Regions from separate parts of the Variovorax sp. V93 genome, predicted to be linked through region 3. Evidence: predicted binding sites of a transcription regulator. Region 3 holds the regulator's gene; each other region holds the start of a gene.
What was found. The regulator sigma-54, encoded in region 3, starts transcription at its own class of promoters, with help from an activator protein. The targets are predictions, from matches to a motif close to TGGCANGNAANCTGCTTT.
Positions count from the first base shown of each region.

Region 1: the regulator sigma-54 is predicted to act here: its motif matches at 1,767-1,784, upstream of ACAM54_RS16595 (DUF2126 domain-containing protein).
Region 2: the regulator sigma-54 is predicted to act here: its motif matches at 2,701-2,718, upstream of atzF (allophanate hydrolase).

Region 1 covers NZ_AP028669.1:3,498,683-3,508,276, forward strand. The annotation lists gene ACAM54_RS16590 (DNA internalization-related competence protein ComEC/Rec2) at 1-1,716, opposite strand, end outside; gene ACAM54_RS16595 (DUF2126 domain-containing protein) at 1,857-5,384, shown strand; gene ACAM54_RS16600 (circularly permuted type 2 ATP-grasp protein) at 5,469-8,201, shown strand; gene ACAM54_RS16605 (transglutaminase N-terminal domain-containing protein) at 8,331-9,308, shown strand; gene ACAM54_RS16610 (RidA family protein) at 9,305-9,594, shown strand, end outside.
Region 2 covers NZ_AP028669.1:334,826-344,419, reverse strand. The annotation lists gene ACAM54_RS01520 (ABC transporter substrate-binding protein) at 1-945, opposite strand, end outside; gene atzF (allophanate hydrolase) at 963-2,672, opposite strand; gene ACAM54_RS01510 (M48 family metallopeptidase) at 2,810-3,676, opposite strand; gene ACAM54_RS01505 (AmpG family muropeptide MFS transporter) at 3,735-5,120, shown strand; gene ACAM54_RS01500 (beta-ketoacyl-[acyl-carrier-protein] synthase family protein) at 5,250-6,452, shown strand; gene ACAM54_RS01495 (beta-ketoacyl synthase chain length factor) at 6,449-7,279, shown strand; gene ACAM54_RS01490 (NAD(P)/FAD-dependent oxidoreductase) at 7,286-8,992, shown strand; gene ACAM54_RS01485 (response regulator transcription factor) at 8,989-9,594, shown strand, end outside.
Region 3 covers NZ_AP028669.1:569,688-579,281, reverse strand. The annotation lists gene ACAM54_RS02595 (YceI family protein) at 1-436, shown strand, start outside; gene ACAM54_RS02590 (YceI family protein) at 478-1,113, shown strand; gene ACAM54_RS02585 (LysE family translocator) at 1,120-1,761, shown strand; gene ACAM54_RS02580 (phospholipase D family protein) at 1,772-3,379, opposite strand; gene ACAM54_RS02575 (RNA polymerase factor sigma-54) at 3,390-4,982, opposite strand; gene lptB (LPS export ABC transporter ATP-binding protein) at 5,000-5,794, opposite strand; gene lptA (lipopolysaccharide transport periplasmic protein LptA) at 5,791-6,528, opposite strand; gene ACAM54_RS02560 (thiol:disulfide interchange protein DsbA/DsbL) at 6,726-7,373, opposite strand; gene ACAM54_RS02555 (SPOR domain-containing protein) at 7,518-8,258, opposite strand; gene argS (arginine--tRNA ligase) at 8,267-9,594, opposite strand, start outside.

The sequences.
Region 1 (9,594 bases), 2.5 Mb from region 3:
CCCGATGTCCGCGGCCAGCAGTTCGAACTGCCCCTCGGCCGGACGGGGGGCGTGCCAGAGCAGCACCGGCAGCAGGAGCGGCAGGCCCAGCGTGCGCAGCGACCACGGCAGGCGCATGGCCAGCAGAACGCCGCCCGCCACCCCGCAGGCCGCCATCCACACGGGTGGCGCCGCCATCGAGACCGTGGCATAGGGCAGCGCGGCCAGCCACCGCAGCAGCAGGGCCAGCAACTGCACGGACCAGGCGGCAAGCTCCCAGAGCGGCGGTGCCACCGCACCCAGCATCGCCAGCGGCGTGACCACCAGCGTGACCCAGGGGATCGCCACCGCATTGGCCAGCAGGCCCACCACCGACACCTGCTGGAAAAGCAGCAAGCTGAGCGGGGTGAGCGCCAGCGTGATCACCCATTGCTCGCGGAAGAACCCCAGCAGCCGGGACCATTTTCCCGCCGCCTCCCCGGCCGGCCGCATGAAGCCGGTCGCGAACAGGATGCCGACCGCCACGAAGCTGAGCCAGAAGCCGGCCTGCATCAGCGCCCACGGGTCGACGGCCACCACCACCGCCGCGATCAGCAGCCAGACATGGGGCCATGGCCAGCGCCGCCCCGTGAACCGCAGCAGCGCCACGGTCGCGAGCATCCAGACCGTGCGCTGCGAAGGCACGCCCCAGCCGCTGAAAAGCGCATAGAGCCCGGCCAGCAGAACGCCGCCGGCCAGCGCGGCCTGCGGCGCGGGAACGCGCAGCATCAGCCAGCCGCTGCGGCGCCACAGCGCGCCCACCACATGCGCGGCAAGCCAGGCGAACATGGTGATGTGCAGCCCCGAGATCGACATCAGGTGGGCCACGCCGGTGGCGCGAAAGACATCCCAGTCGCTGCGGTCGATGGCGCCCTGGTCGCCGGTGACGAGCGCGGCGATGACGCCGGCCTGCCTCGCATCGGCCACGCGCTCGAACACCGCATCGCGCACCGCCTCCCGCGCACGTTCGATCGGATGCAGCCATGTGGATTGCAGCCGCGCCGGCGCCGCATCGCGGGCACCCGTTCGCACGTAGCCGCTGGCATGAACGCCCTGCTCCCAGAGCCACAGTTCGTTGTCGAAGCCGTGTGGATTGAGATTGCCGTGCGGCGCCTTGAGCCGCACCGTGAGACGCCAGCGCTCGCCCGCATGCAGCGCGGCCGCATCGCCGGCGGCGGCACGGCCTTCGGTCGCGCGCCCCCAGAGAGAGCTGTCCTCGCGGTACCAGCCGAGCGCGATGCGCGCCGGAACGCGCGGCGCAGCCCCGGCGCGCCCGTCGGCCCAGCGCGCCGACTCCACATCGAGCCGAAAGCGCGTGCCGCCCTCGTTGCGCTGGGGCATCTGCGCGACCACGCCCACCACCTGCAGGTCGCGGCCTTCGAGCGCCGGGTCCAGTGCGCTCTCTGCATAGGCCACCGCGCGCCAGCCCGCAAGCCCGCCGGCGGCAAGCGCACCGCAGGCCAGCGCAAGGACGATCGCAAGCCCTGCCGGCATGCGCCACGCCCGAAGCGGCCGCCGCCATCGGCGCGACAGTGCCGCCAGGCCCGCCAGGCCGGCGAAGAGCAGCGCCGCATAGGCACCCGCGCCCCACAGCCTCGGCTGGTGCAACTGCAAGGCCGCGCCGAGAAGCGATCCGCCCAGCGCAGCAAAGGCCCACGACGATGCCGCGGCGCCGCCCGACGCGCGCCGCGGCGTCAAAGGAAAACTCCCGAACACATGCTGCAAACCCTCCCCGTGCTCGCGCTCAGTGGCGCGTTAATTGCTATGCAACTGGGCTAGTATGCGTCTCACAAGAGACATCTTTTCGATGCAATCTCGCAGTACTGCACACAAAACGCATGTCCATTCACGCCGCACTCCACCACGTCACCCACTACAAATACGACCGCCTGGTGCAGTTGGGCCCGCAGGTCGTGCGCCTGCGTCCCGCGCCGCACTGCCGCAGCAACGTCATCTCGTATTCGCTGCAGGTCGAGCCGGCCGAGCACTTCGTCAACTGGATGCAGGACCCGTTCGCCAACTACCAGGCGCGGCTCGTGTTTCCCGAGAAGACGCGCGAGTTCAAGGTCACGGTCGACCTGGTCGTCGAGATGGCGGTCTACAACCCCTTCGACTTCTTCCTCGAGCCGCAGGCCGAGAACTTCCCGTTCAAGTACACCGCCTCGCAGGCCGAAGAACTCGCGCCCTACCTCGTCACCGAGGAACCCACGCCGCTTCTGCAGGCCTACCTCGACAAGATCGAGCGCAAGGAGCAGCGCACCATCGATTTTCTGGTCGGCCTCAACCAGCAGGTCCAGAAGGACGTCAACTACCTGATCCGCATGGAGCCCGGCGTGCAGACGCCGGAAGAAACGCTCGCCAGCGGCAGCGGCTCCTGCCGCGACTCGGGCTGGCTGCTGGTGCAGTTGCTGCGCCATTGCGGCCTGGCCGCGCGCTTCGTCTCGGGCTACCTGATCCAGCTCACGCCCGACGTCAAGGCGCTCGACGGCCCGAGCGGCACCACGGTCGACTTCACCGACCTGCACGCCTGGTGCGAGGTCTTCCTGCCCGGTGCGGGCTGGATCGGCCTTGACGCCACCTCGGGCCTTCTTGCCGGCGAAGGCCACATCCCGCTCGCCTGCACGCCCACGCCTTCGAGCGCCGCGCCCATCGAAGGCGCGGTGGACGAAGCCGAGGTCGATTTCGGCCATGAGATGAAGGTCACGCGCATCTACGAATCGCCGCGCGTGACCAAGCCCTACACCGAGGAACAATGGGCCGAGGTGCTCGCGCTCGGCGATGCGGTCGATGCGCGCCTGAAAGCCGGCGACGTGCGGCTCACGATGGGCGGCGAGCCGACCTACGTGGCCACCAGCGACCGCGACGCGCCCGAGTGGAACACCGATGCGCTCGGCCCCACCAAGCGCGGCTATGCCACCGAGCTCGTGCACAAGCTGCGCGCCGAGTACGGCCAGGGCGGCTTCCTGCACTTCGGCCAGGGCAAGTGGTACCCGGGCGAGCAATTGCCGCGCTGGGCGCTGTCGATCTTCTGGCGCGCCGACGGCCAGACGCTCTGGCACGACCCCGAACTCTTCGCCGACGAGCGCGTGCCCACGCACTACACGAGCGAAGACGCGCGCCGCTTCACCACCGTGCTGGCGCACAAGCTCGGCATCACCGAGCGCTACATCCAGCCCGGCTACGAAGACGTCTACTACTACCTCTGGCGCGAACGCCGGCTGCCGGTCAACGTCGATCCCTTCGAGTCGAAGCTCGACGACGAGCTCGAGCGCGTTCGCCTGCGCCGCGTGTTCACGCAGAAGCTCGACGCGGTCATCGGCTACATGCTGCCGCTCGAACCCGGCAACGCCAATGCCGACGCGCCCGCGCTCGAAGGTCCGGGCTGGAAGACCGGCCCCTGGTTCCTGCGCGACGACCGGCTCTACCTGATCCCGGGCGATTCGCCGATGGGCTATCGCCTGCCGCTCGATTCGCAGCCCTGGGCCAGCAAGGGCGACTACCCCTACCTCGTCGAGCGCGACCCGACCGCGCCGCGCGCCGCGCTGCCGAGCTCGGCCGACTACCGTGCGCGCTATGCCGTGCCGGCCGGCGGCGCAGCGGGTGCCGACCTGGGCACGGTGCCCTATGCCTTCGGCGCGCCGCCGGTGGTGCCCGCGGCCCTGCGCATGCAGGCGCCGGGCGAAACGGCAGCCGCGAGCGGCGATGCCGCCGCAGCCGACGCAGCAGCAGCCATCCGCTCCTCCGCCACGCCAGCCACGCGCCAGCCGGTGCGCGGCGAATCGGCCCATTGGGTCACGCGCACCGCGCTGTGCGTCGAAGTGCGCGACCCGCGCCGCGCCAACGGCCCCGCGGCCGAGAAAAAAGGCAGCGCCTCGGGCGTGCTCTACGTCTTCATGCCGCCGCTCGCGCGCCTGGAAGACTACCTCGACCTGGTCGCGGCCGTCGAAGCCACGGCGCAGCAGCTCGGCATGCGCATCGTGATGGAAGGCTATCCGCCGCCGCGCGATCCGCGCCTGAAGATGCTGGCCGTCACGCCCGACCCCGGTGTGATCGAAGTCAACATCCATCCGGCCCACAACTGGAAGGAACTGGTCGCCCACACCGAGTTCCTCTACAACGCCGCGTTCGAAACCCGCCTCTCGGCCGAGAAGTTCATGACCGACGGGCGCCACACCGGCACCGGCGGCGGCAACCACTTCGTGATGGGCGGCGCCACGCCGGCCGACAGCCCCTTCCTGCGCCGGCCCGAGCTGCTCGCGAGCCTGCTGCTCTATTGGCACAACCACCCTTCGCTGAGCTACCTGTTCTCGGGCATGTTCATCGGCCCGACCAGCCAGGCGCCGCGCGTGGACGAAGCGCGCAACGACCAGGTCTACGAGCTCGAGATCGCGCTGAAGGAAATCGCCAGGAACCGCGAGATCCACGGCCAGAACATGCCGGCCTGGCTGGTGGACCGGACGCTGCGCAACATCCTGATCGACGTCTCGGGCAACACCCACCGCAGCGAGTTCTGCATCGACAAGCTCTACTCGCCCGACTCGAGCACCGGCCGCCTCGGCCTGCTGGAGCTGCGCGCCTTCGAGATGCCGCCGCATGCACGCATGAGTATTGCGCAGCAGCTGCTGATCCGCGCCCTGGTGGCGCGCTTCTGGGACGAACCGTACAAGGCGCCCGTCACCCGCTGGGGCACCGAACTGCACGACCGCTTCCTGCTGCCCACCTTCGTCAAGATGGATTTCGACGACGTGATCAGCGAGATGCGCCAGGCCGGCTTCGCGTTCGATGCCGACTGGTTCGCGCCGCACCTGGAGTTCCGCTTTCCGCTGGTGGGCCAGGTGCAGGCCATGGGCGTGGAGCTGTCGCTGCGCAATGCACTCGAGCCCTGGCACGTGATGGGCGAGGAAGGCTCGGCCGGCGGCACGGTGCGCTATGTCGATTCGTCGCTCGAGCGCATCGAGGTGCGCGTGACCGGCCTGAACGAAAGCCGCCACGTGATCACCGTCAACGGCAAGGTGCTGCCGCTGCAGCCCACGGGCACCGTCGGCGAATTCGTGGCGGGCGTGCGCTACAAGGCCTGGAACCCGCCGTCGGCACTGCATCCGAGCATCGGCGCCCATGCGCCGCTGACCTTCGACATCGTCGACACCTGGATGAAGCGCTCGCTGGGCGGCTGCCAGTACTTCGTGGCCCACCCCGGCGGGCGCAACTACGACACCTTCCCGGTCAATGCCTACGAGGCGGAAAGCCGTCGCATGTCGCGCTTCACGCGCATGGGCCACACGCCGGGGCTGATGCGCACGCCGCCCGCAACCATCGAACTCGCGGGCAGCCGCGAATTCCCGTTCACGCTCGATCTGCGGCGCTGAGAGGGCCTCAAAAAAACCCGCAAGAGGACATTCCGCACATTGCCGCCATCCGGCCGGTGACGGCAATGTGACAATCCACCTCCTGTGGAACCTTTGAACGAATCCCTGTTCGACGCCCAGGCGCTGGAATTTCCAGCCGCCCTGGCGTCGGCGCTCGCGCCGGCCGCCCTGCCCGGCCACTTCGACGAACTGCGCGGGCAGGCCACGCCGGCGCGACCGGTTGCGGGCACGGCGCCCATGGCTCCGTTGCCGCCCATGCTCTACGACGCTGCGGCGGAGCGGCCCGCGATGCCGCCGGACCTGCCCCCAGCCCAATCCCAGACGCAGACCCAGGTCCTCCAGCCCTCCTCCAACGACAACCCGCCCCTCACACCCGCCTGGAACGCCTTCTTCGAGCAGCTCGGCCCGGGCGGCTTCAGCGATCTCCCACGGCGTGCCGTCAGCCTCGAGCGGCAGATCCGGGACAACGGCGTCACCTACAACGTCTATGCCGACGCCGACGGGCCGCAGCGCCCCTGGTCGCTCGACCTGTTCCCGCTGATCGTCTCGCCCGAGAGCTGGAGCCAGATCGAGACCGGCGTGCTGCAGCGCGTGCGCGTGCTCGACCGCGTCATGGCCGACGTCTACGGCCCGCAGCAGCTGCTGGCCGAGGGCCTGCTGCCCGCGGCGCTGGTGCACGGCCACCCCGGCTACCTGCGCGCGCTGCACGGCGTGAAACCGCCGGGCGACACCTGGCTGCACATCGCGGCCTTCGACCTTGCGCGCGGGCCCGACGGCAACTGGTGGGTGGTGTCGCAGCGCACGCAGGCGCCCTCGGGGCTGGGCTACCTGCTCGAGAACCGGCTGGCCATCACGCGGCAGTTTCCGCAGGCCTTCGAGGCCCTGCAGGTGCAGCGCCTGGCCGCCACCTACAGCGCCATGATGGACGGGCTGCAGCGCATGTGCCCGGCCGGCGTGCCGCCGCACATCGCGCTCCTGACGCCCGGCCCCTACAACGAGACCTACTTCGAGCATGCGTACCTGGCGCGCTATCTCGGCCTGACGCTGGTCGAGGGCAGCGACCTCACGGTGCGCGACCAGCGGCTCTACCTCAAGACCCTGCAGGGGCTGCGGCCGGTGCACGGGCTCATCAAGCGGCTGGACGACCAGTTCCTCGACCCGCTCGAGCTGCGCCCCGATTCCACGCTGGGCGTGCCGGGGCTGCTGCAGGCGATTCGCGCGGGCAATGTGCTGGTGGCCAACATGCCGGGCTCGGCGTTCCTCGAATCGCCCGCGCTGCTGGGCTTCCTGCCCGGGCTGGCGCGCCGCCTGATCGGCGAAAAGCTCAAGCTGCCGGCTCTGCCGACCTGGTGGTGCGGCGAGCGCGCCGCGCTCGAGGCGGTGCTGCCGCAGCTCGGCGACTGCGCCATCAAGCCCACCTACCCTGGGTCCGACGGCCAGACCAGCTTCGACGCGGTGCTCGGCAGCCAGCTGAGCCGGCGCCAGCTCGACGAATGGGCCGGCCGCATCGTGCGGGAGGGCGAGGCCCACACGGTCCAGAGCTACCTGCCGCTGTCGCAGATGCCCACCTGGGCCAACGACATGGGCCCCGGCCACATCGCGCCGCGCGCGGTGCTGCTGCGCGTCTTCGCGGTGAGCGACGGGCCGCAGTCCTGGCGCGTGCTGCCGGGCGGGCTGGCCCGGCTGGCGGGCCGCGATGCGCAGATCGCCTCCATGCAGCGCGGCGGCAGCAGCGCCGACGTGTGGGTGCAGACGCACGGCGAGGTCGACCGCACCACCCTGCTGCAGCCGCATGCCACGCCGGCCTCGCTCGCGCGGCACCGCGCGCCCGTGACCAGCCGCGCGGCCGAAAACATGTTCTGGCTCGGCCGCTACACCGAGCGCGCCGAGAACGCAGTGCGCCTCGCGCGCCTCACGCTCAACCTGCTGGGCAGCGAAGACCAGTCCTCGCGGCCGCTGCTCGACTGGCTGCACCGCATGGCGCTGCGCAATGCGCTGGTGCCGGCCGAAGTGCCCAGCGCGCCGCAGTCGCGCCGCGTGTTCGAACGCGCGCTGATCGCCGAGCTCGGCGACGTGGAACGCGGCGGCAGCGTGGGCTTCAGCCTGCGCTGCATCCGGCAGGCCGCCGCCGCCGTGCGCGAACGGCTCTCGCAGGACACCTGGAACCAGATCGTGCGCGCCGAAGCCGACTTCCTGCGGCGCGCGGCCGAACAGGCTGGGGAAGGCAGCTTTGCCACCGGCGCTGCGCTGCGCGCGCTCGAATCCGCAAGCACCGCGCTCGCCGCCATGACCGGCGCGCAGACCGACCGCATGACGCGCGACGACGCCTGGCGCCTGCTGTCGATCGGCCGCCACATCGAGCGCCTGGGCTTTCTTTCGAGCGCGCTGGAGGCCGGCTTCGAGAACGGCGCCGTGCACGAGGTGAGCGGCTTCGAAGCCATGGTGGCGCTGTTCGACAGCACCATCACCTTCCACGCGCGCTACCAGCAGCGGCGCGACGTCGCCACGCTGGTCGACCTGCTGGTGCTCGATGCCGAGAACCCGCGCTCGCTGGCCTGGGTCACGCAGACGCTGCGCGGGCGCATAGCGCGCCTGGCCGGCAGCGCGCCCGGCAAGCTCACAGCGTTGTCGTACGAACTTTCCGATCCCGCCAGCTGGACGCTCGAGCATCTCTGCGCGGCCGGCGCCGAGGCCAGCTACCCGGCACTGGTCGAGCTGCTGGCCCATTGCGAGACCGCGGCCTACCATGTGTCCGACGCCATCGGCACGCGCTATTTCACGCTCACTTCCGAATCGCTGCGCTCGGTCGGCGCCTGAATATGCTCACCCCCAGTCTTCGCGCACTTCGTGTCGCTTCGCCAACCCCCTTCGAGGGGGCAACGCCAGCGGCCCGGCAAAGCCGGTTCCGCGGCGTTCCACGATGAATCCAGGGAGGCCGACTTCGCCATGCTGCTCCACGTCACGCACGAAACCCGCTACGAATATTCGCCCGCGGTCGAAACGGCGCAGCACCTGGCCCACCTGAAGCCGCTGGCCACCGGTTCGCAGCGGCTCGTGAGCCACAGGCTCGCGATCGAGCCGCAACCCGCGCAGCGCAGCGAAGTGCCCGATGTCTACGGCAACACGCGCGCCTTCTTCGCGCTCGAGGCCACGCACGACAGCCTCGTGGTCACCGCCGAAAGCGTGGTCGAGACTTCAACGCCGCAGCTTGCGCCCGGCATTGCGCGCGAGCTGCCCTGGGAGGCCGTGCGCGAGCGCTTCCGCTACCGCAAGGACGCCACCTTCGACCCGGCCTCGGAGTTCGTGTTTCCGTCGCCCTACGTGCCGCGCCACGACGACTTCGCGGCCTATGCGCGCGCGAGCTTCGCGCCGGAGCGGCCGACCTTCGACGTGGCCATGGACCTCACCGAGCGCATGTACCGCGACTTCGCCTACGACGCCGACAGCACCGAGATCAACACGCCCGCCGTTGAAGCGCTCGCGCAGCGCAAGGGCGTGTGCCAGGACTTCGCCCACATCATGATCGCCTGCTTCCGCGCCATGGGCCTGCCGGCGCGCTACGTGAGCGGCTACCTGCTCACGCAGCCGCCGCCGGGCCAGCCGCGGCTGGTGGGCGCCGATGCCTCGCACGCCTGGGTGTCGGTCTACCTGCCGGGCGAAGGCGACGGCGACGGCCATGAAAGCGCCGGCGGCTGGGCCGACTTCGATCCCACCAACGGCCGCCAGCCCGGCGAGGACTACGTCGCACTCGCGATCGGGCGCGACTATTCCGACGTCTCGCCGATGCGCGGCGTGCTGCATGGCGGCGCGCGCCACACGCTCAAGGTGGGCGTGACGGTGCGGCCGATCGAAGAGCTGCGCGCGCAGGCGGCGCAGTCACAATCACAGGTTCAACCGCAACCCCCTGACAAGGATCTTCAATGAGCGTTTACGACAAGCTTTCCAGCCTCGGCATCACCCTGCCCCCGGTCGCCGCCCCCGCCGCGGCCTACGTGCCCTTCGTGCGCACCGGCAACCTCGTTTTTCTCTCGGGCCACATCGCCAAGAAGGACGGCAAGGTCTGGGCCGGCCAGCTCGGCGCGGACATCGGCACCGAAGAAGGCAAGCAGGCCGCGCGCGCCATCGCCATCGACCTGCTCGGCACGCTGCATGCGGCCGTGGGCGACCTGAACAAGGTCACGCGCATCGTCAAGGTCATGAGCCTGGTCAA
Region 2 (9,594 bases), 230 kb from region 3:
GAACAGGTCGTAGAACTTCTGGAAGTACGCGACGTCGCTCGGCTTGAACTCGTTGTAGAGCATGTACGAGGCGAGCGGCACTTCGGCCGTGAGGCTGCCTTCGATGGCGGTGTAGCCCTTCATGTGCTGGCGCGCGTCCTCGGGCTTGCTGCGCACCAGCTCCACGCCGCGCGCATAGGCGGCGATGTACTTCTTCGCCGCTTCGGGGTTCTTCTTGATGAACTCGCTGGTGAGGCTGGCCGCGCCGCCGTGCCAGGGCGCCATCGGATCGCCGAGGATGTATTTGGCGACCACGCCGGCCTCGAGGACGCGCGTGGTGCCGTTCATGCGGCCCACGGTGCCGGTGGGCTCGAGCGTGTAGCAGGCGTCGACCTGCCCCGCGACGAGCGCGGCCACGTGCTGGCCGATCGGAAGCTCGCTCACGGTGGCGCCCTTGGCGCCCGCGCGCTCCAGCATGGTCTTGCACAGGGTCACGTTCTGGATGCCGGGGCCGGACGCGATCTTCCTGCCGGCCAGCTCGGCCATGGTCTTGATCGGGCTGTCCTTGGCGACGATGAATTCGTCGAGCACGAACTTCGCGTTGCTCGGGTTGGTGCAGAAGATCTTGAAGAGCCCCGGCTGCGCGATCTCGCCGATGGCGAGGTTGGCCGAGCCCGTGCCGTTGGAGCTGCCGTCGCAGCGGCCCGCGAGCATGCCTTCCATGACCTGCTGCGCGCCCGCGAACTTGAGCGGCTCCACGTCGAGGCCGGCTTCCTTGAAGTAGCCGCGGTCGACCGCGGCAAAGAAAGGCAGGCCCGCGGCCACGGGCCAGAAGCCGATGCGGATCTTCGGCACGGCCTGCGCGCGCACGATGGCGGGCGCGGCCAGCACGGCCAGCCCCGCGGCGCCGGCCTGCAGCAACTGGCGGCGCGACGCGGCGGCGGGCGATTTTTCAGGGATGCTCATGAAGACTCCTCGATCGGTCAGGTTGGAATGGCTTGGGAAGAGGCGGTTGTGCGGCTTGCGATGTAGGCGCGCCAGCCACCGTGGTGGCTCACGTCTTCGGCGCCTGCGAGCGCATGGCCTTCGCAGATGAAGCCGTGCACCCAGCTGCCGTCGGCGAGCTCGACGCTGCCCAGGCCCAGCGGGGGCGGGATCAAGGCCAGGAAGCTGCCGACCTCGGCCACGGGCACGGACCACACTTCGAGCGCGATGGCTGCTCCGCCGGCCGTGCTGCGCTGCAGCCCCGGCTTGGGCGGCACGGTGCCCGGCAAGGCATGCAGGCGGTAGCGCGGCGAGGTGGTGGTGGCGCGCAGCAGCGTGGCGCCGCGTTCGGTGAGCTGGCCGTTGAGCGGCATGCCCGAGAGATGCGCGCCGACGACGGCGATGGGCATGGTCTGCACTGGCGAAGCGCCCAGGCCCGGAATGGAGCGCGGCTCGGGCAGCGGCAAGCCTGTGGCGCCCTGCGACAGGCCGGTGGCGTGGTGATAGCGCTGGCCCAGCTCGGCCAGCGCAAGATCGCTGCCGCACGGGCCGATCAGCGTGATGCCGAAAGGCAGGCCGTCGGCGCGCAGCGAGCTCGGCACCGAGATCGCGGCGTAGTCCAGCAGGTTGACGAAGTTGGTGTACGCGCCGAGGTTGCGGTTGAGCACCACGGGGTCGGCGCGCATCTGTTCGCGCGTGTAGTGCGTGGGCGCGGTCGGCACCAGCAGCAGGTCGATGCCGCGCCACATCGGTTCGACCTGCTGTGCGATCGCGCGAAGCCTGGTCTGCGCTTCGAACACGTCGGCGGCGCTGTAGCCGCGGCCGCTTTCGAGGATGCCGCGCACCGGCTCGATCACTTCAGCGCCATGCGCATCGAAGAACCCGCGCACCGCCGCATAGCGCTCGGCCACGAGCGCGCTTTCGTAGAGCAGCGCGGCGGCCTCCGCCAGCGGCGCAAAGGGAATCGCCACGGCCGTGCCGCCGAGGGCGGCGAGCCGCACCTGTGCATCGCGAAAGGCCTCTTCGGCCGCGGCATCGCCGAAGAAGCTCGGCGTGTCGGGCACGCCGAAACGGAAGGCGGCTGGAAATGCCTCGCGGCGCAGCGCCACGTCCCTTGAGTAGGGATCGCGTGCGTCGGGTCCGGCGGCCGCAAGAAGCACCTCGACGGCCAGGCCGACGGTGCGCGCAAAGATCGACACGCAGTCCGCGCTCTGGGCGGCCGGCACCACGCCGAAGGCGCTCAGCAGGCCGCGCGAGGGCTTGAGCCCGACGATGTTGTTGAGTCCGGCGGGCACGCGGCCCGAGCCGGCGGTGTCGGTGCCGAGTGCGAAGTCGGCCTCGCCGGCGGCCACCACGTAGGCCGATCCGGAGCTGGAGCCGCCCGAGACGTAGCGCGCATCGAAGGCATTGGGCACTTCGCCATACGGCGAGCGCGTACCGTTCAGGCCGCAGGCGAACTGGTCGAGGTTGGTCTTCCCGATCAGCGATGCACCGGCATCGAGCAGCTTCTGCACCACGGCCGAATGCTGCGCGGGCCGTCGGTCGAAGGCCGGACAGGCGGCCGTGGTGGGCACGCCGGCCACGTCGATGTTGTCCTTGACCGCGAAGCGAAGGCCGGCGAGGCGGCCTGCGCCCGCACCGGGCACAGGCCGGGGAAAGCGGGCAATCCACGCTGCGGCGGCCGATCCGTTTTCTTCATGCACCATCATCAGGCATCCAAACTTGTGTACAAGTCGAGATGCAAGCAATGTGCCAGGCGAAAACAGGCCGTAATGGATTTGCGACCTCTCCCGCGGGAGAGGGAGTCAGACGCAGCCCTCTTTCAGAGGAAGAGGTGGCTCAGACCTCAGCTGCGCTTGGCTTCCCGGTAAAGCCCTTCGACCTTCGGCAGGTTGGCCTCGAGCTTCTGGATGCGGTCCGGACCGCTCGGGTGGGTCGATAGAAAGCTCAGGCCGCCCTGGTTCTTCGAGGCGGTGGCCATCTTGTTCCAGAGCGTGATCGAGGCCTTCGGGTCATAGCCCGCGCGCGCCGCGAGTTCGAGCCCGACGAGGTCGGCCTCGGTCTCGTCGCTGCGGCTGAACTTGAGGGTGAGCAGCTGCGTGCCGGCGCGCGCCGCCAGGTCGCCCATCTGGCCCAGGCCCAGCAGTTGCGCGCCGATGGAAAGCGCCGCGCCGGTGCCCGCGCTCTTGGCCATGCGGGCACGCGCATGCTCGCGCAGCGCATGGGCCATTTCGTGTCCCATCACCATGGCGACTTCATCGTCATTGAGCTTGAGCTGCTCGAGGATGCCGGTGAAGAAGGCGATCTTGCCGCCGGGCATGCAGAAAGCATTGATCTGCTTGCTGCCGATCAGGTTGACCTCCCATTTCCAGTCGCGCGCGCGCGAATTCCACGGCGTGGCAAAGGGAATCAGCCGGTTCGCGATGGTGCGCAGCCGCTGCAGCTGCGCATTGCCGTCGCCCGCGAGCGCACGCTTGGCGCGCGCCTGCTCGAGCAGCTGGCCGTACTGCTGCACGCCGGCGGCCTCGATCCGGTCGGCCGGCACGAGGTTGCGCGCCACCGAGGCATTGCCCACGTTCACCTGCGCCAGGGCCGGCCCGGCCAGCGCGGCGCCGGCCGCCGCGAGCAGGAAGGCCCGCCGCGGCTGCCAGGCCGAGGCGCGCGACGGCGAGGAAGCCGCGGAAGAAAGGAGAAGCTCGCATCGTGTGCACATGCGCGGATCATAGGAACAATTGCCGACAAAAAGACGGCTCGGCAGGCGGCGCGCGCTCATGGACAATCCGAAGCTCATGTCTGCCCAGCCCGCCGAAACCTCCACCGCCCCCTCCCTGCCCTGGCGCGATGCGCTGAAGGTCTACCTCGAGCCCGCCACGCTGCGCATGCTGGCGCTGGGCTTTTCCGCCGGCCTGCCGCTGCTGCTGGTGCTGGGCACGCTGAGCTTTCGCCTGCGCGAGGCGGGCATCGATCGCACCACCATCGGCTACCTGAGCTGGGTCGGCCTGGCCTATGGCTTCAAGTGGGTGTGGGCGCCGCTGGTCGACCGGCTGCCGCTGCCGCCGCTGACCACGCTGCTCGGGCGGCGGCGCGGCTGGCTGCTGCTGGCGCAGGGGATGGTGGTTGCGGGGCTGGTCGGCATGGCGCTCAACGATCCGCGCCAGGGCCTCGCGCCGCTGATCTGGTGCGCGCTGCTGGTGGCCTTCGGCTCGGCCACGCAGGACATCGCGCTGGACGCCTTCCGCATCGAGTCGGCCGAAACGCGCAAGCAGGCCGCGCTCGCCGCCGCCTATCAAACGGGCTACCGCCTGGCGATGATCTGGGCCGGCGCCGGCGTGCTGTGGGTGGCGGCCTGGGCCGAGGTGGCGCCGGCTGCGGCGGCCACGGGCGCGGCGGCCTACCAGAACGGCGCCTGGAAGACGGCCTACCTGGTGATGGCGGCCTCGATGGCGGTGGGCGTGCTCACCGTGCTGCTGTCGCCCGAGCCGGTGCGCCGCGTGCTGCCCAAGCCGAAGAACGCGGCCGAATGGCTGCAAGGCGTGCTGATCGAACCCTTTGCCGACTTCATCCGCCGCTACAAGTGGCAGGCCGCGCTGATCCTCTCGCTGATTGCCATCTACCGCATCAGCGACGTGGTGATGGGCATCATGGCCAACCCCTTCTACGTGGACATGGGCTTCACCAAGGACGAAGTGGCCACCGTCAGCAAGATCTACGGGGTGGTCATGACCCTGGCCGGCGCCTTCGTGGGCGGCGTGCTGTCGATGCGCCTGGGCGTGATGCGCGTGCTGATGCTGGGCGCGGTGCTCAGCGCCGCGAGCAACCTGCTCTTCGCCTGGCTGGCCTCGCGCGGGCACGACCTGACGGCGCTGATCGCGGTGGTGTCGGCCGACAACCTGGCCGGCGGCATTGCCTCGGCGGCCTTCATCGCCTATCTGTCGAGCCTCACGAACATCAGCTATTCGGCCACGCAGTACGCCTTGTTCAGCTCGCTGATGCTGCTGCTGCCCAAGTTCATTGCCGGCTATTCGGGCGCTTTTGTCGACGCCCACGGCTACGCCCAGTTCTTCACCGCCACCGCCCTGCTGGGCCTGCCAGTGCTGCTGCTGGTGGCGCTGGCCGCCCGCATCACCACCACCAAGGCGCCGGCCGGGCGTCAATAGGGCACGGGCCCTATAGGAAAACAGCTGACGCTGCGGGGCCCGCGCAACTGGTAGGCTGTCACTTTCCGGTTACCTACGCTTCGCTCCCAGAGCGATCATTCATCTTCCGCCTGCCAACCCACAAGCAACGTGCCGCCCCGCATTTCTCCCCTTCAGATCAGCGCCTACACGGCCACTTCGGCCGTCGGCGTCGGCAAGGAGCCGCTCGCCGAGGCGCTCGAGCATTCGCGCAGCGGCCTGCGCGCCAACGATTTCGGCGATGCGCCGCTGCCCACCTGGATCGGCCGCGTCGACGGGCTCGAGGACATCCGCCTGCCCGAGGCGCTGGCCTCGTGGGACTGCCGCAACAACCGGCTGGCCTGGCTGGGCCTGCATGCGGACGGCTTTCCCGAGGCCGTGGCGGCCGCGCGGGCCAGGTACGGCCCCTCGCGCATCGCGCTGATCCTCGGCACCTCGACCTCCAGCATCGGCGAAACCGAACTGGCCTACACCCAGCTCGACGCCGACGGCCTCTTTCCCATGGACCAGCGCCGTGCGGCCGTGCACACGCCGCACTCGCTGGCCATGTTCGTGCAAGAGGTGCTCGGGCTCACCGGGCCGAGCGAGACGATTTCCACCGCCTGCTCGTCGAGCGCCAAGGTGTTCGCCTCGGCCGAGCGGCTGATCCGCCTCGGCCTGGCCGATGCCGCCGTGGTCGGCGGTGTCGACACGCTGTGCGGCAGCGTGCTGTTCGGCTTCAACTCGCTCGAACTGGTGTCGAGCGAGCCGTGCCGGCCGTTCGACGCGAGCCGCAAGGGCATCAGCCTGGGCGAGGCGGCCGGCTTCGCGCTGGTGGAACGCGTGCAGGACGACGCAGCCGCGCCGCTGCGGCTCCTGGGCTACGGCGAAGCCAGCGATGCGCACCATATGTCGACGCCGCACCCCGAAGGGCTGGGCGCCGAACGCGCGCTCGACGAGGCGCTGGCGCGCGCGGGCCTGGCGCCCGAGGCGATCGACTACATCAACATGCACGGCACCGCGAGCCAGAAGAACGACGAGGTCGAAGGCGCGCTGGTGGCGCGCCGCTTCCCCGCCACCACCCACGCCAGCTCGACCAAGGGCTTCATGGGCCACACGCTGGGCGCGGCGGGCATCGTCGAATCGGTGATCAGCCTGCTCGCGATCGAGCGCGGCCTGATGCCGGGCACGGTCAACACGAACCAGCTCGACGAAGGCTTCGGGCCGCAGATCAGGCTCGAACCCGCGCATGGCGAGGTGCGCTACGCGCTGACCAATTCCTTCGGCTTCGGCGGCAACAACTGCTCGCTCGTCTTCGGCAAGGCAACCGCATGAAGCCCACGCCCGTGCCACCTACTCTCTACATCGAAGGCCCGGCCTTCTGGACGCCCACCCTGCCGGGCTGGGACGCCGCGCGCGCCGCCTTCCGCGGCGAAGGCGGGCTCGCCGATCCGCCGGCCAAGCGGCCGTCGCCGCAGGTGCTGGCACCGGCCGAGCGCCGCCGCGCGCCCGACACCGTGGCGCTGGCGCTCGAAGTGGCCGCCGCGTCGATGGCGGGCGCGGGCCGCAACGCGGCCGACGTGCCCTGCGTGTTCGTCTCGGCGCATGGCGACCTGTCGATCAACGACTACATGTGCAGCACGCTGGCCACCGATCCCACGGTGCTGTCGCCCACGCGCTTTCACAACTCGGTGCACAACGCGGCCGTGGGCTACTGGACCATCGGCACCGGCTGCATGGCGGCCAGCAACTCGGTCTCGGCCTACGAGAACAGCTTTGCCGCCGGCCTGCTCGAAGCGGCCGTGCAATGCGCGGCCGACCAGTCGCCGGTGCTGCTGGTGGGCTACGACACGCCCACGGTGGGCCCGCTGACTTCGGTGACCGACAGCCAGGGCCTGCTGGCCGTGGCGCTGGTGATCGCGCCCGAGCGCACGGAACGCACCGTGGCCGCGCTCGATTGGTCGGTGCAGGACAACGGCGGCAGCACCGTGCCGGCGCCGCTTTCCGATGCCGCGAAAACGCTGGCGCACATCAACCCGATGGCCCATGCGCTCGGCCTGTTCGAAGCGCTGGCGCGGCTGGAAGACGATCCGCCGCCCATCGGCCTGCCGCTTTCTTCCACCCTGTCGCTGCGGCTGCAACTGCGGCAGGTCCGGGACTGAAGCTCCATGACCGGCACTGCGCAACGATGTGACGCAGTGATCATGGGCGGCGGGCTCGCGGGCCTCACCTTGGCGCTGCAGCTGAAGCAGCGCTTCCAGGACCTCGACGTGCTGGTGCTGGAGCGGCGCAGGCACCCGGTGCCGCATGCGGCGCACAAGGTGGGCGAGTCTTCGGTCGAGATCGGCGCGCACTACTTCGACACGGTGCTCGGCCTCAAGCCCCACATGGACGGCGCGCAGCTGCGCAAGTTCGGCTTCCGCTTCTTCTTCAGCGAGGGCCGGCGCGACATCGACCAGGTCACCGAGATCGGGGCCAGCCGCTACCTGGCGGTGCCCAGCTACCAGATCGACCGCGGCATCTTCGAGAACTACCTGGCCGAGGAGGCCGTGCGGCGCGGCGTGCGCTTCGACGATGCCGCGCTGGTGCGCCGCGTCGACCTGGCCTCCGACGCCGAGGCACCGCACCGCCTCGAATGGACGCGCGGCAGCCAAACCCACAGCGCCGAGGCGCGCTGGCTGGTCGATGCCTGCGGCCGCGCCGGCCTGCTCAAGCGCAAGCTGGGCCTGGCCGAGGCCAACGCGCACGACGTCAACGCCGTGTGGTTCCGCATCGGCGAGCGCATTGCCATCGACGAGTGGAGCGACGACGCCGCCTGGCGCGGGCGCTGCGATCCGCAGGCGCGCTGGCTCTCGACCAACCACCTGGTGGGCGCGGGCTACTGGGCCTGGCTGATTCCGCTGGCCTCGGGTTCGCATTCGGTGGGCATCGTGGCCGACCCGAAGCTGCATCCGCTTGACACCATCGACACCTTCGAGAAGGCGATGCGGTGGTTCGCCACCTACCAGCCGCGGCTGTACGACGCGCTCGACGGCAAGCGGCACCTGCTGCAGGACTTCGCGTTCCTCAAGCACTTCTCGCATGGCTGCAGGCAGGTGTTCTCGGGCCAGCGGTGGGCCCTGACGGGCGAGGCCGGGCTGTTCCTCGACCCCTTCTATTCGCCGGGCAGCGACTTCATCGCGATCAGCAACACCTACATCACCGACCTGGTGGCGCACGACCGCGCGGGCCGCTCGGTGGAAGCCCGCGCGCAGCTCTACGACCAGATCTACCACTCGTTCTACGACAGCACGCTGGCGCTCTACCAGGACCAGTACCCGCTGTTCGGCGACCCCGAGGTGCTGCCGGTGAAGGTGATCTGGGACTACGCCTACTACTGGGGCGTGCTGTCGCAGATCTTCTTCCAGCAGCGGCTCACCGACCTGATGCTGCTGGGCAGCCTGAAGGACGAGCTGCAGCATTGCCAGCGCCTGAACCTCGCGGTGCAGCAGCTGCTGCGCGCATGGTCCGCCGCCAGCGCCAGGCGCAACGCCGCGGTCATGCTCGACCAGGCCGCCATGCCCTGGTTCGCCGAGCTCAACCGCAGCCTGAGGGATCCGCGGCTGGGCGACGCCGAGTTCAGGGCGCGCATCCGGGCCTCGGCCGCGCAGCTGCGCCAGCTGGCCGGCGAGATCCTCGCGCGCGCGCAGGCAGACAATGCGGACCTGCGCGGCTGCGGCCTGCCCGCGCTGCTCGCGGAAAACATCGCCGGCCTGCCCGCCGGCGCGCAAGACGGCGCTATGCTTTTCGCAGCACTTCCGGAGGACAGCCGGAAGCCGCGTTTACCCAACTTTACGGAGCGTTCAAGCCCCGTTGCCCCCGGTGCACGACCATGAAGCGCATGAGTACCCCCCAGCTCCTGATGATCGAAGACGATGCCCGCCTGGCACAGATGGTGGGCGAATACCTGACGCAGTCGGGTTTCCTCTTCACGCATGCCGGCGACGGCGCCAGCGGCCTCGAGCAGCTGCAGCAGCACGCGCCCGACCTCGTGATCCTCGACCTGATGCTGCCCGACACCGACGGCCTGGAGATCTGCCGCCGCATCCGCTCGCTGCCGCCTCCGGCTTCCAAGGTGTCGGTGCTGATGCTCACCGCCAAGGGCGATCCGATGGACCGCATCATCGGCCTGGAGATCGGCGCCGACGACTACCTGCCCAAGCCCTTCGAGCCGCGCGAGCTGCTCGCGCGCATCCGCGCGGTGCTGCGCCGGCGCAGCGAGAACAATGCCGACACCGAAGCCAGCACGGTGATGCGCTTCGGCACGCTCGAGATCGACCGCAACGCGCGCACCGTGTCGGTGGGCGGCGCGCTGGCCGACCTCACCTCCTACCAGTTCGACCTGCTGGTGGCCATGGCCGAGCGCGCCGGGCGCGTGCTCACGCGCGACCAGATCATGGAGGCCGTGCGCGGCCGCGAGCTGGAGGCCTTCGACCGC
Region 3 (9,594 bases):
GGAGGGCGCGTTCAAGAAGTTCGATGCCCAGGTGGCTTTCGATCCGCGCAAGCCCGAAGGCGGCAGCGTCGCATTGCAGATCGACACCGGCAGCGCATCGCTCGGCGTGCCCATGAGCGATGCCGAACTGCCCAAGGCGCCGTGGTTCGACACGGCGCATTTTCCGCAGGCCAGCTTCCAGTCGAGCGCGATCAAGGCGCTGGGCGACGGCCGCTTCGAGATGGCGGGCAAGCTCACCATCAAGAACATCTCGCGCCAGGTCACGGTGCCGGTGAGCATTGCGCCGGCCAACGGCCACGCGGTGGCCAGCGGAAGCTTTACGATCCAGCGGCTCGACTACAAGGTGGGCGACGGCGAGTGGACCGACACCTCGGTGGTCGCCAACGAGGTGCTGGTTCGCTTCAAGTTCACGCTCGCGGGCTTCGGTCCGCTTTGAATTTTTCCTGTTTCGTTCCCACGCCACGCACGCCCATTGCCATGAAGAAGCTCCTCCTCGCTGCCGCGCTGTCTGCCGCGGCGGCCCTTGCCACCCCTGCCCTGGCACAGGACTACACCGCGCCGGCCGTGGCCGCCAAGCCCGCGGGCGGCCCGGTGAAGAACGCCAGCTACGTGATCGACCCCACGCACACCTTCGTGATGTACGAGATGGGGCATTACGGCACCACCACCAACCGCGGCCGCTTCAGCACCAAGGACGGCTCGGTGCAGATCGACGGCACCGGCAGCAGCGGCAAGGTCGACATCACGATGGACATCGGCTCCATCAACACCGGCGTCGACCTGCTCAACCGCCACGTGCAGAGCAAGGATTTCTTCAACGTGGCCGAATTCCCGACCGGCCGCTTCGTGGCGGACCGCATCGAGTTCAATGGCGACAAGGTGGTCGACGTGCCGGGCACGCTCACGCTGATGGGGCAGACCAGGCCGGTCACGCTCAGGGCCGTGCGCTTCAACTGCTACCTGAATCCGCTCATCAACCGCCAGGTCTGCGGCGGCGACTTCGAGACGACGGTGCAGCGCAGCGACTGGGGCATCACCTGGGGCCTGAACTTCGGCTTCGAGAACAAGGTGAAGCTGCTGGTGCAGGTCGAAGCCGTCAACGTGCAGCAATAGAAGACCATGAGCGGCATCACGGTTGCACTGCTGGGCATCGCGGGCGCGATGGTCGTGGGGGCCATGAGCCCCGGCCCGAGCTTCGTCATGGTCGCGCGCACCGCCGTCTCGTCGTCGCGCGGCGACGGCCTGGCCGCGGCGCTGGGCATGGGCGCGGGCGGCGTCGTGTTCGCCATTGCGGCGCTGGTCGGGCTGCAGGCGGCGTTCCTCGCGGTTCCCGCGCTGTACCTCGCGGTGAAGCTGCTCGGGGGCGCCTACCTCGTGGTTCTGGGCATCCGCATCTGGCGCGGTGCGAGCCAGCCGCTGCCGGTTTCGCAGGAAGAGCGCTCGCCCGGAAGCCGGGGCGATGCGCGGCGTGCGTTTCTTCTGGGCATGGGCACGCAGATCAGCAATCCGAAGACCGCCGTGGTCTACGCCAGCATCTTTGCCGCCTTCCTGCCGCGCGAAGTGCCGCTGGCGCTGGCGCTCGCGGTGCCGGCGGTGATCTTCTGCATCGAGACCGGCTGGTACGCGGTCGTCGCGCTGGCGCTCTCGTCGGCAGCGCCGCGCTCGGCCTACCTGCGCTACAAGGCCTGGATCGACCGCGCGGCCGGCGGCGTGATGGTGCTGCTGGGCCTCAAGCTGCTGTCGGGCGTGCGCAGCGGCTGAGCCGCCCGGGCTACAGCAGGCTCTCGGGCGTCAGCGGCGCCAGCATCTCGAGCATGGTGCGGCCCCAGAAATCGGAGTCGGGTTCCTCGTTCAGCACGGTGGTCCGGCCGGCTTCTTCCTCCTCGCTGATCCACTCGATGCGCGAATTGCCGCTGTCCTTCGCAAAGCGCAGCCGGTAGGCGCCCTGCTGCTTCAGCACCTCGATGAGCTTGAGCGTCTGCTGCGCCATCTCGGGGCTGCGGATGAACAGGCCGATCTCGGTGTTGTGCGTCTCGGAGCGCGGGTCGAAGTTCATCGAGCCGACAAAAAGAATCTGCCGGTCGATCACCGCCGACTTGGCATGCAGCCGCCCCACCGAAGTACCGAACAGGCCGAGCCGCACGCTGCGCCGCGTGCGCGTGGTGCTCAGTTCGTAGAGCTCGGCGCCGAGCTCGAGCATCTCGGGCCGGTAGCGGCGGTAGGCGGTGTGGACCAGCGGCTCGTCGGTGGCGGCGAAGGAATTGGTGACGATGCTGATCTTGACGTTGCGCCGGCGGATCTCGCGCATCACTTCGAGCCCCGCCTTGCCTGGAATCAGGTAGGGCGAGACGATGGTCACCTCGGAGCGCGCGCGGCGCATTTGCTCGACCACGTTGTAGCGCACGCTGTCGACATCGAGCAGCGGCACGCCGCCGTACGAGGCGGTCTTGCCGATCACGCGTTCGGGCGAATCGGCGTAGGCCTCGGCAAGGGTCCAGATCAGGTCGAGCTTGCCGGCAGCCAGGTCTTCGGCGATCGGGCTGTAGCCGAGCAGGTCGTTGGGCGCGGGCCTGGGCGGCGGCGGCGTGGTGTCGGGGCCGGTGGCGGCCTCGAAGCGCTTCTGCAGCTCGCCCTGCGGAAGTTCGCTGGCCACCACCGACTGGACCGGCCGCACATAGACGCTGTTCCAGTACTGGTCGAACAGCGCACCCAGCCGCGGGACCAGCGCACCAGCCACGAAGGTGTCGAGATCGAGGAAATTCTCGCCCGCCGTGCGCCTGAAATACTGGTTGCCGATGTTGCGCCCGCCCGCCACCGCCATCGCGCCATCGGCGATGAAGAGCTTGTTATGCATGCGCCGGTTGACGCGGCTGAAATCGAACAGCGAAGCGGTGAAGCGCCTGAGCAGGCTGCCGCGCCCGGCCGGAAAGGGGTTGAACAGGCGCAGCTCGACGTTGGGCGTGGCGGCCAGGCCGAGCAGCAGCTCGTCCTCGCCCGAGGTGTAGAGATCGTCCATCAGGAGCCGCACGCGCACGCCGCGCCGGGCCGCATCGCGCAGCGTGCGCAGCAGGTAGCGGCCGGTCTCGTCGTTCTCGATCTGGTAGTACTGCACGTCGAGCGTGCGCTGGGCGCGCCGCGCGAGCTGGATGCGGGTGTCGAAGGCGAAGTCGCCGCCCGGCATCAGGCGAAAGCCGCTCAGGTCGGGGTCGGGCTGCGAGGCCAGCGCGATCTTGCCGAGCGCGGTGTCGGCCGAGGCGGCCATGGCCTTGGTGGGCGGACGCGGTGCCTCGTCGGGCAGGGTGGCGCAGCCGGCGAACAGCAGCGCCGCCGCCATGGCGAAGACCCATTGCCCACAGCGCGACAGCAGGCGGCGGGCCATCGGCGGCTTTCTACAGGGCCTTGCGAAGGTTGGCGGGCGCGATGCGCAAGGCCTCGCGGTACTTGGCCACGGTGCGGCGTGCGCACTCGATGCCCTGCTCCTTGAGCATCTCGGAGATCTGGCTGTCGGACAGCGGTTTCTTGATGCTCTCGGAGCTCACGAACTGCTTGATCAGCGCGCGCACGGCGGTGCTCGACGCATTGCCGCCGGTCTCGGTGCCGAGCGCCGAGCCGAAGAAGTACTTGAGCTCGACCGTGCCGAAAGGCGTGGCCATGTACTTGGCCGTGGTCACGCGCGAGATGGTCGATTCGTGCAGGCCGAGTTCGTCGGCGATCTCGCGCAGCACCAAGGGCCGCATTGCGAGCTCGCCGTGCACGAAGAAGCTCTTCTGCCGCTCGACGATGGCGTTGCTCACGCGCAGGATGGTGTCGAAGCGCTGCTGGATGTTCTTGATGAACCAGCGCGCCTCCTGCAGCCGCTGCGACAGCGCCTGGCTGCCCTCGCCCTTGTGCGACTTGAGCGCGCCGGCATAGATGTCGTGCACGCGCAGCCGCGGCATCACCTCGGGGTTGAGCATGACGCGGAACTTGGCGTTGGTGCCGCGGCCGATCTTGGTGACGATCACGTCGGGAATCACGATGTTGCGCTCGACGTCGACGAAGCGGCGGCCCGGCTTGGGCTCCAGGCGCGAGATGATCTGCAGCGCCGAGCGCACCACCTCTTCGTTGGTGCGCGTGAGCGTGGCCAGGCGCTTGAAATCGCGCCGCGCGAGCAGCTCCATCGGCTGCTTGCAGATCGCGATGGCGGTCTTGCGCACCAGGGCCTGCTCTTCGGTCTCGCTTTCGCTGGCCAGCGCGCGCAGCTGGATGCACAGGCATTCGCCCAGATCGCGCGCGCCGACGCCGGCCGGCTCCAGGCTTTGCAGCAGGCCGAGCGCCACCTGGAAGTGGTGCACCAGTTCGTCGAACTGGTCGTTGTCGTCGCCCGCGAGGCCCGAGGCCAGCGCCGGCAGGGAGTCTTCGAGGTAGCCGTCGTCGTTGAGCGATTCGATCAGGAAGCGCAGCGCGGCGCTGTCGTTCTCGTTGAGCCGCAGGCTCAGCGCCTGCCGGTGCAGGAAGGACTGCAGCGACTCCTGGCTGCGCGCGAGCTCGGTGGCGTCGGCGCGTTCGTCGTCGCCCAGGTTGTTCTGGCGCGCGGGGGCGTCGCTGCCCCATTCGCTGTCGTCGGGCGCCATGTCGACGGTGCCGTCGCCTTCCCAGTCGGGCTCGCGCTCGGTGGCGTCGGCGGCGGGTACGTCGGCCTCGGCTGCCGAGGAGGTTTCGCTCGAAGTGGTGGTTGCGCTGCTGGCCGGGGCCGAGGCGAATTCGCCCTCGGCGGCTTCACCGGCTTCGTCGCGCGGCACCGGCGTGTCGATGGCGTCGAGCCCGAACTCCTCGCGCGCCGCTTCTTCCGCGGTGCGTTCGAGGAACGGGTTCTCGTCCAGCATCTGCTCCACCTCCTGGCTCAGTTCGAGCGTGGACAGCTGCAGCAGCCGGATCGACTGCTGCAGCTGGGGCGTGAGCGCCAGGTGCTGCGAAACGCGAAGGGACAGCCCTTGCTTCATGGAGACCGACTCCTCCCTTACATCCGGAAGTGCTCGCCGAGGTACACCCTGCGTACTTCGGCGTTGTCGACGATCTCCGAGGGTGTGCCTTGTGCCAGCACATGCCCGTCGCTGATGATGAACGCGTGATCGCAGATGCCCAGCGTCTCACGCACGTTGTGGTCGGTGATGAGCACGCCGATGCCGCGCTCCTTCAGGAAGCTGATGATCCGCTGGATCTCGATCACCGCGATCGGGTCGATGCCGGCGAAGGGCTCGTCCAGCAGGATGAAGCGCGGCTGCGTGGCCAGCGCGCGGGCGATCTCGACCCGGCGGCGTTCGCCGCCCGAGAGCGCGAGCGCGGGCGAATCGCGAAGATGGTCCACCCGCAGGTCGGCCAGCAGCCCCGAGAGCCGCTCCTCGATGCGCTGCTTCGTCAAAGGCGCGGGCTTGCCGCTGGCGTCGGGTTCGCGCTGGAGTTCGAGCACGGCGCGCACGTTTTCCTCGACCGTGAGCTTGCGGAAGATGGAGGCTTCCTGCGGCAGGTAGCTCAGGCCCATGCGGGCGCGCCGGTGGATCGGCATGTGGGCGATGGGCTCGCCGTCGATGGTGATGTCGCCCGCGTCGGCCCGCACCAGGCCCACGATCATGTAGAACGACGTGGTCTTGCCCGCGCCGTTGGGGCCGAGCAGCCCGACGACCTCGCCCTTTTGCACGTCGAGCGAGACGTCCCGCACGACCTTGCGGCTGCCGTAGCTTTTCTGCAGTCCGCGCACCACCAGGCGGCTGCCCGGCGTGCCGTCGGCGTTCTGGGTTCCAGCGGTTTCGATCACTTGCGCCCTTCCCCTTCGCCGCCCAGCGTGGTGGTCGAGCGCAGGCCGGCGCCGGGCGCCGGCTGGGGGGCTGCTGCCGCGGGCGCGGCCCGTCCGCCGGCGGGCGCCGAAGCTCCCGGGGCCGGCGCGGTGGCGCTCTTGGGCGTGAGGATGGTCTTCACCCGTCCGCCCGCCGGCGCGTTCACCGCGGTGTTCGGCGGCACGGTGGAGCCATTGACGGTGTAGGTGTCGTTGCTCTGGTCGTAGACGATCAGCGCACCCTGGCTCTCGTCGTTCGGCGTGGCGCCGAGCAGGCGGCGCATGACGGCATTGCGGATGAACTTGACGTTGTCGGCGCGGCTGTCGTACTCGATGACCTCGGATTCGCCCTCGATCCACTCGTCGGGCGCATTGCGCTTCTGCTTGTAGTAGGCCCGCTTGCCGGGCGCCGCCGTGACCACGCCGTACTGGTAGCCCTCGGCATCCTGGCGTACGTCGATGCGCGCGCCGCGGATGATGATCGTGCCCTTGGTGACCAGCACGTTGCCCGTGAACACGCTCGTCTGCTTGAGGTCGTCGTAGCGCATCGCATCGGATTCGATGTTCATCGGCTTGCTGCGGTCGGCGGTCTCGGCCAGCGCGCCCGAGGCCAGGCCGGCCAGCAGCAGCGCACCGATAGCCGCGCGAGCGAGACGGGCCAGGCGGCCGGTGCTGCGAAGAAGAGGGGTGGTGTGGGAGTAGGAGTGCAATGTCATAGAGGCACGAAACTTGCTCTGCATTGTATGCGGCGGATGGCGCCAAGCCTTCAACCGCAAATGAAAAAGCCCGCCAAATGCGGGCTTGACATCCCATCCGGGAGACACCGCGGAACCGGCTTTGCCGGGCCGCAGGTGCCGCCCCCTGCAAGGGGGTGTGGGCGCGCAGCGGACGCGAAGTGCCGCGCAGCCCGGGGTCAGCCTTTCTTGGCTTCGCCGATCAGGTAGTTGGTGACCTGCAGCGCCTTGGTCATGTTGCCGGCCAGCTCGCCGTCCACGTACCAGCGCCCGTTCACGGCCAGCGCCGGCACGCCGGCCACCTTGTAGGCGTCGGTCAGCTGCGCGGCGCGCTTGGCCTTGCTGGCCACGCCGAAGGAGGTGAAGACTTCCTTGAACTTGGCGCCGTCCAGGCCGTTGGCTCCCGCCCAGGCAATGATGTTGGCGTCGCCGTTCACGTTCTGGCGCTGCTTGTGGATGGCGTCGAAGACCTTCGGCTGGAATTCGTCGACCTTGCCCATGGCTTCGAGCGCGTAGTACAGGCGCTGCTTGGCCTCGACGTCGTTGCCCACGAAAGGCACGGGCACGCGGCGGAACGCCACTTCCTTGGGGGCCGTCTTGAGCCAGGCTTCCAGCTGCGGCTCGAAGTCGTTGCAGTGCGGGCAGTTGTACGAGAAGAACTCGATCACCTCGACCTTGCCCGCCGGCGCGTCGACCGGCACGCGCTTGTCGAGCACCAGGTACTCGGTGCCGGCCTTGGGCGCGCGCGCCTGGGCGTGCGCGGTGTTGCCAGCCAGCGAAAGCAGGCCCAGCGAGGTGGCGGCCAGCGAAAAGTCACGACGTTTCATTGAAAGAGTTCTCCTGTGGGGTACGGCAGACTGAGCCGGCGCGCCGCGCGGAGTTCCCGCAAGCGGCATGCCCAGGACGATCCTGGCGGCGGCCCATGCCGCGCGGCGAAGCTTAAAGAATATCCGTGACGGCTGCCGGCAAGCTCAGCGCTGCACGCGCACGAGCGCCGATTCGAGGCCGCCGCTGTCGAGCCGCTCCTTCAGGCGATCGGCCTCGTCCTTCTTGTTGAACGGGCCCGCGCGCACCCGGTAGACGGTGCGGCCTGCCTGCTCGCGCTCGGTGACCCGGGCCTCGACGCCCATCAGCGACAGCTTGGCGCGCTGTGCCTCGGCATCGTCGGTGGTGCGGAAGGCGCCCGCCTGCACGAAGTACATGAACGGATCGGCACCCGCCGCCGCGCTGTTGCCGCCGGGCGCGGCGGAAGCCGTGGCGGTGCTGCCGCTGTTGCCGCCGGCGCGCGCGCGCGCCAGGTCGCCGAGCGGATCGTTCGATGGCGGCAGGGAATTGGCCTCGGCCGGCACCGGGGCCGGGCGCGCGGGCTTCGGAGCCACCACCACCGGCACCGGCGGAGCGGGCGGCGGCGCCGCACCCGGCGCCACGGCGGCGGTGTCGCCGCCGGCCGGTGGCGCCACCGGACCGGCCGCGGCCGGCGGTGGCTTGGGCGCACCGGCCTTGCCGGCCAGCGGTGCGTTGGGATCCCAGTCGCGGTTCTTGCGGGCTTCGGCTTCGTCCTGCTCGGCGCCGCCGCGCTGGGTCTTGGTCACGAACGGGATCGGCACCTTGGTCACGTAGACCGCGATGCCCAGCGCGACACCCAACCCCAGCACCAGGCCGACGATGAGCCCGATGACGATGTTGCCGCGTTGTCTGGTTGTCTTCTTCATGGTGAGGTTCACATCTTGCTCGGCGCACTGACGCCGAGAATCGCGAGGCCATTGTGCAGCACCTGCGCGGTGGCCGCGACGAGCGCGAGCCGCGCCAGCTTGACCGGCTCCTCGTCGACCAGGATGCGCTCCGCGTCGTAGTAGCTGTGGTAGCTGGCCGCCAGTTCGCGCAGGTAGAAGGTGACGTCGTGCGGCGCGAAATCCTTGGCCGCGGCCGTGAGCATGGCGGGGTACTTGGCCAGCAGCAGCATGAGCGCCTGCGCGGCCGGGCTTTCGAGCGGCGACAGGTCCACGTCCTTGAGGGCGGCCGCGTCGCCGCCCCAGCCCGCCAGCACCGAGCAGATGCGCGCATGAGCGTACTGCACGTAGTACACCGGGTTGTCGTTGTTCTTGGCCACGGCCAGGTCGACGTCGAAGGTGTATTCGGTGTCGGGCTTGCGGCTCAGCAGGAAGAAGCGCACGGCGTCGGTGCTGGTCCACTCGATCAGGTCGCGCAGCGTGACGTAGCTGCCCGCGCGCTTGCTGATCTTGACCTCTTCGCCGCCCTTCATGACGCGCACCATGGTGTGCAGCACGTAGTCGGGGTAGCCCTCGGGAATGCCGACCCCCGCCGCCTGCAGGCCGGCGCGCACGCGCGCAATGGTGCCGTGGTGGTCGGTGCCCTGGATGTTGACCACCTTGTGGAAGCCGCGCTCCCACTTGGCGATGTGATAGGCGACGTCGGGCACGAAGTAGGTGTACGTGCCGTCCTGCTTCTTCATCACGCGGTCCTTGTCGTCGCCGTAGTCGGTCGACCGGAGCCACAGCGCGCCGTCCTGCTCGTAGGTCTTGCCGGCGGCCACGAGCTTTTGCACCGCGGCCTCGACACGGCCGCTGGTGTAGAGGCTCGATTCGAGGTAGTAGTTGTCGAAGCGCACGCGGAAGGCCTGCAGGTCCAGGTCCTGCTCGCGGCGCAGGTAGGCGACCGCGAATTCGCGGATGGAGTCGAGGTCGTCGATGTTGCCGCTGGCGGTGTATTCGCGGTCGTCCGACCTGACGGTCTTCTTCGCCTTGAAGTCTTCGGCGATGTCGGCGATGTAGTCGCCGTTGTAGGCGGGCGCCTTCTCGCCGCTCGGCCATTCGGGGTCGCCGGGCTTGAAGCCGCGGGCGCGCAGTTGGGTGCTGTGGGCCAGCGTCTGGATCTGCACGCCGGCGTCGTTGTAGTAGAACTCGCGCCAGACGGTGTCGCCCTGGGAGGCGCGCAGGTTGCAGATGGCGTCGCCGAGCGCGGCCTGGCGGCCGTGGCCGACGTGCAGCGGCCCGGTCGGGTTGGCCGAGACGAACTCGACCAGCACCT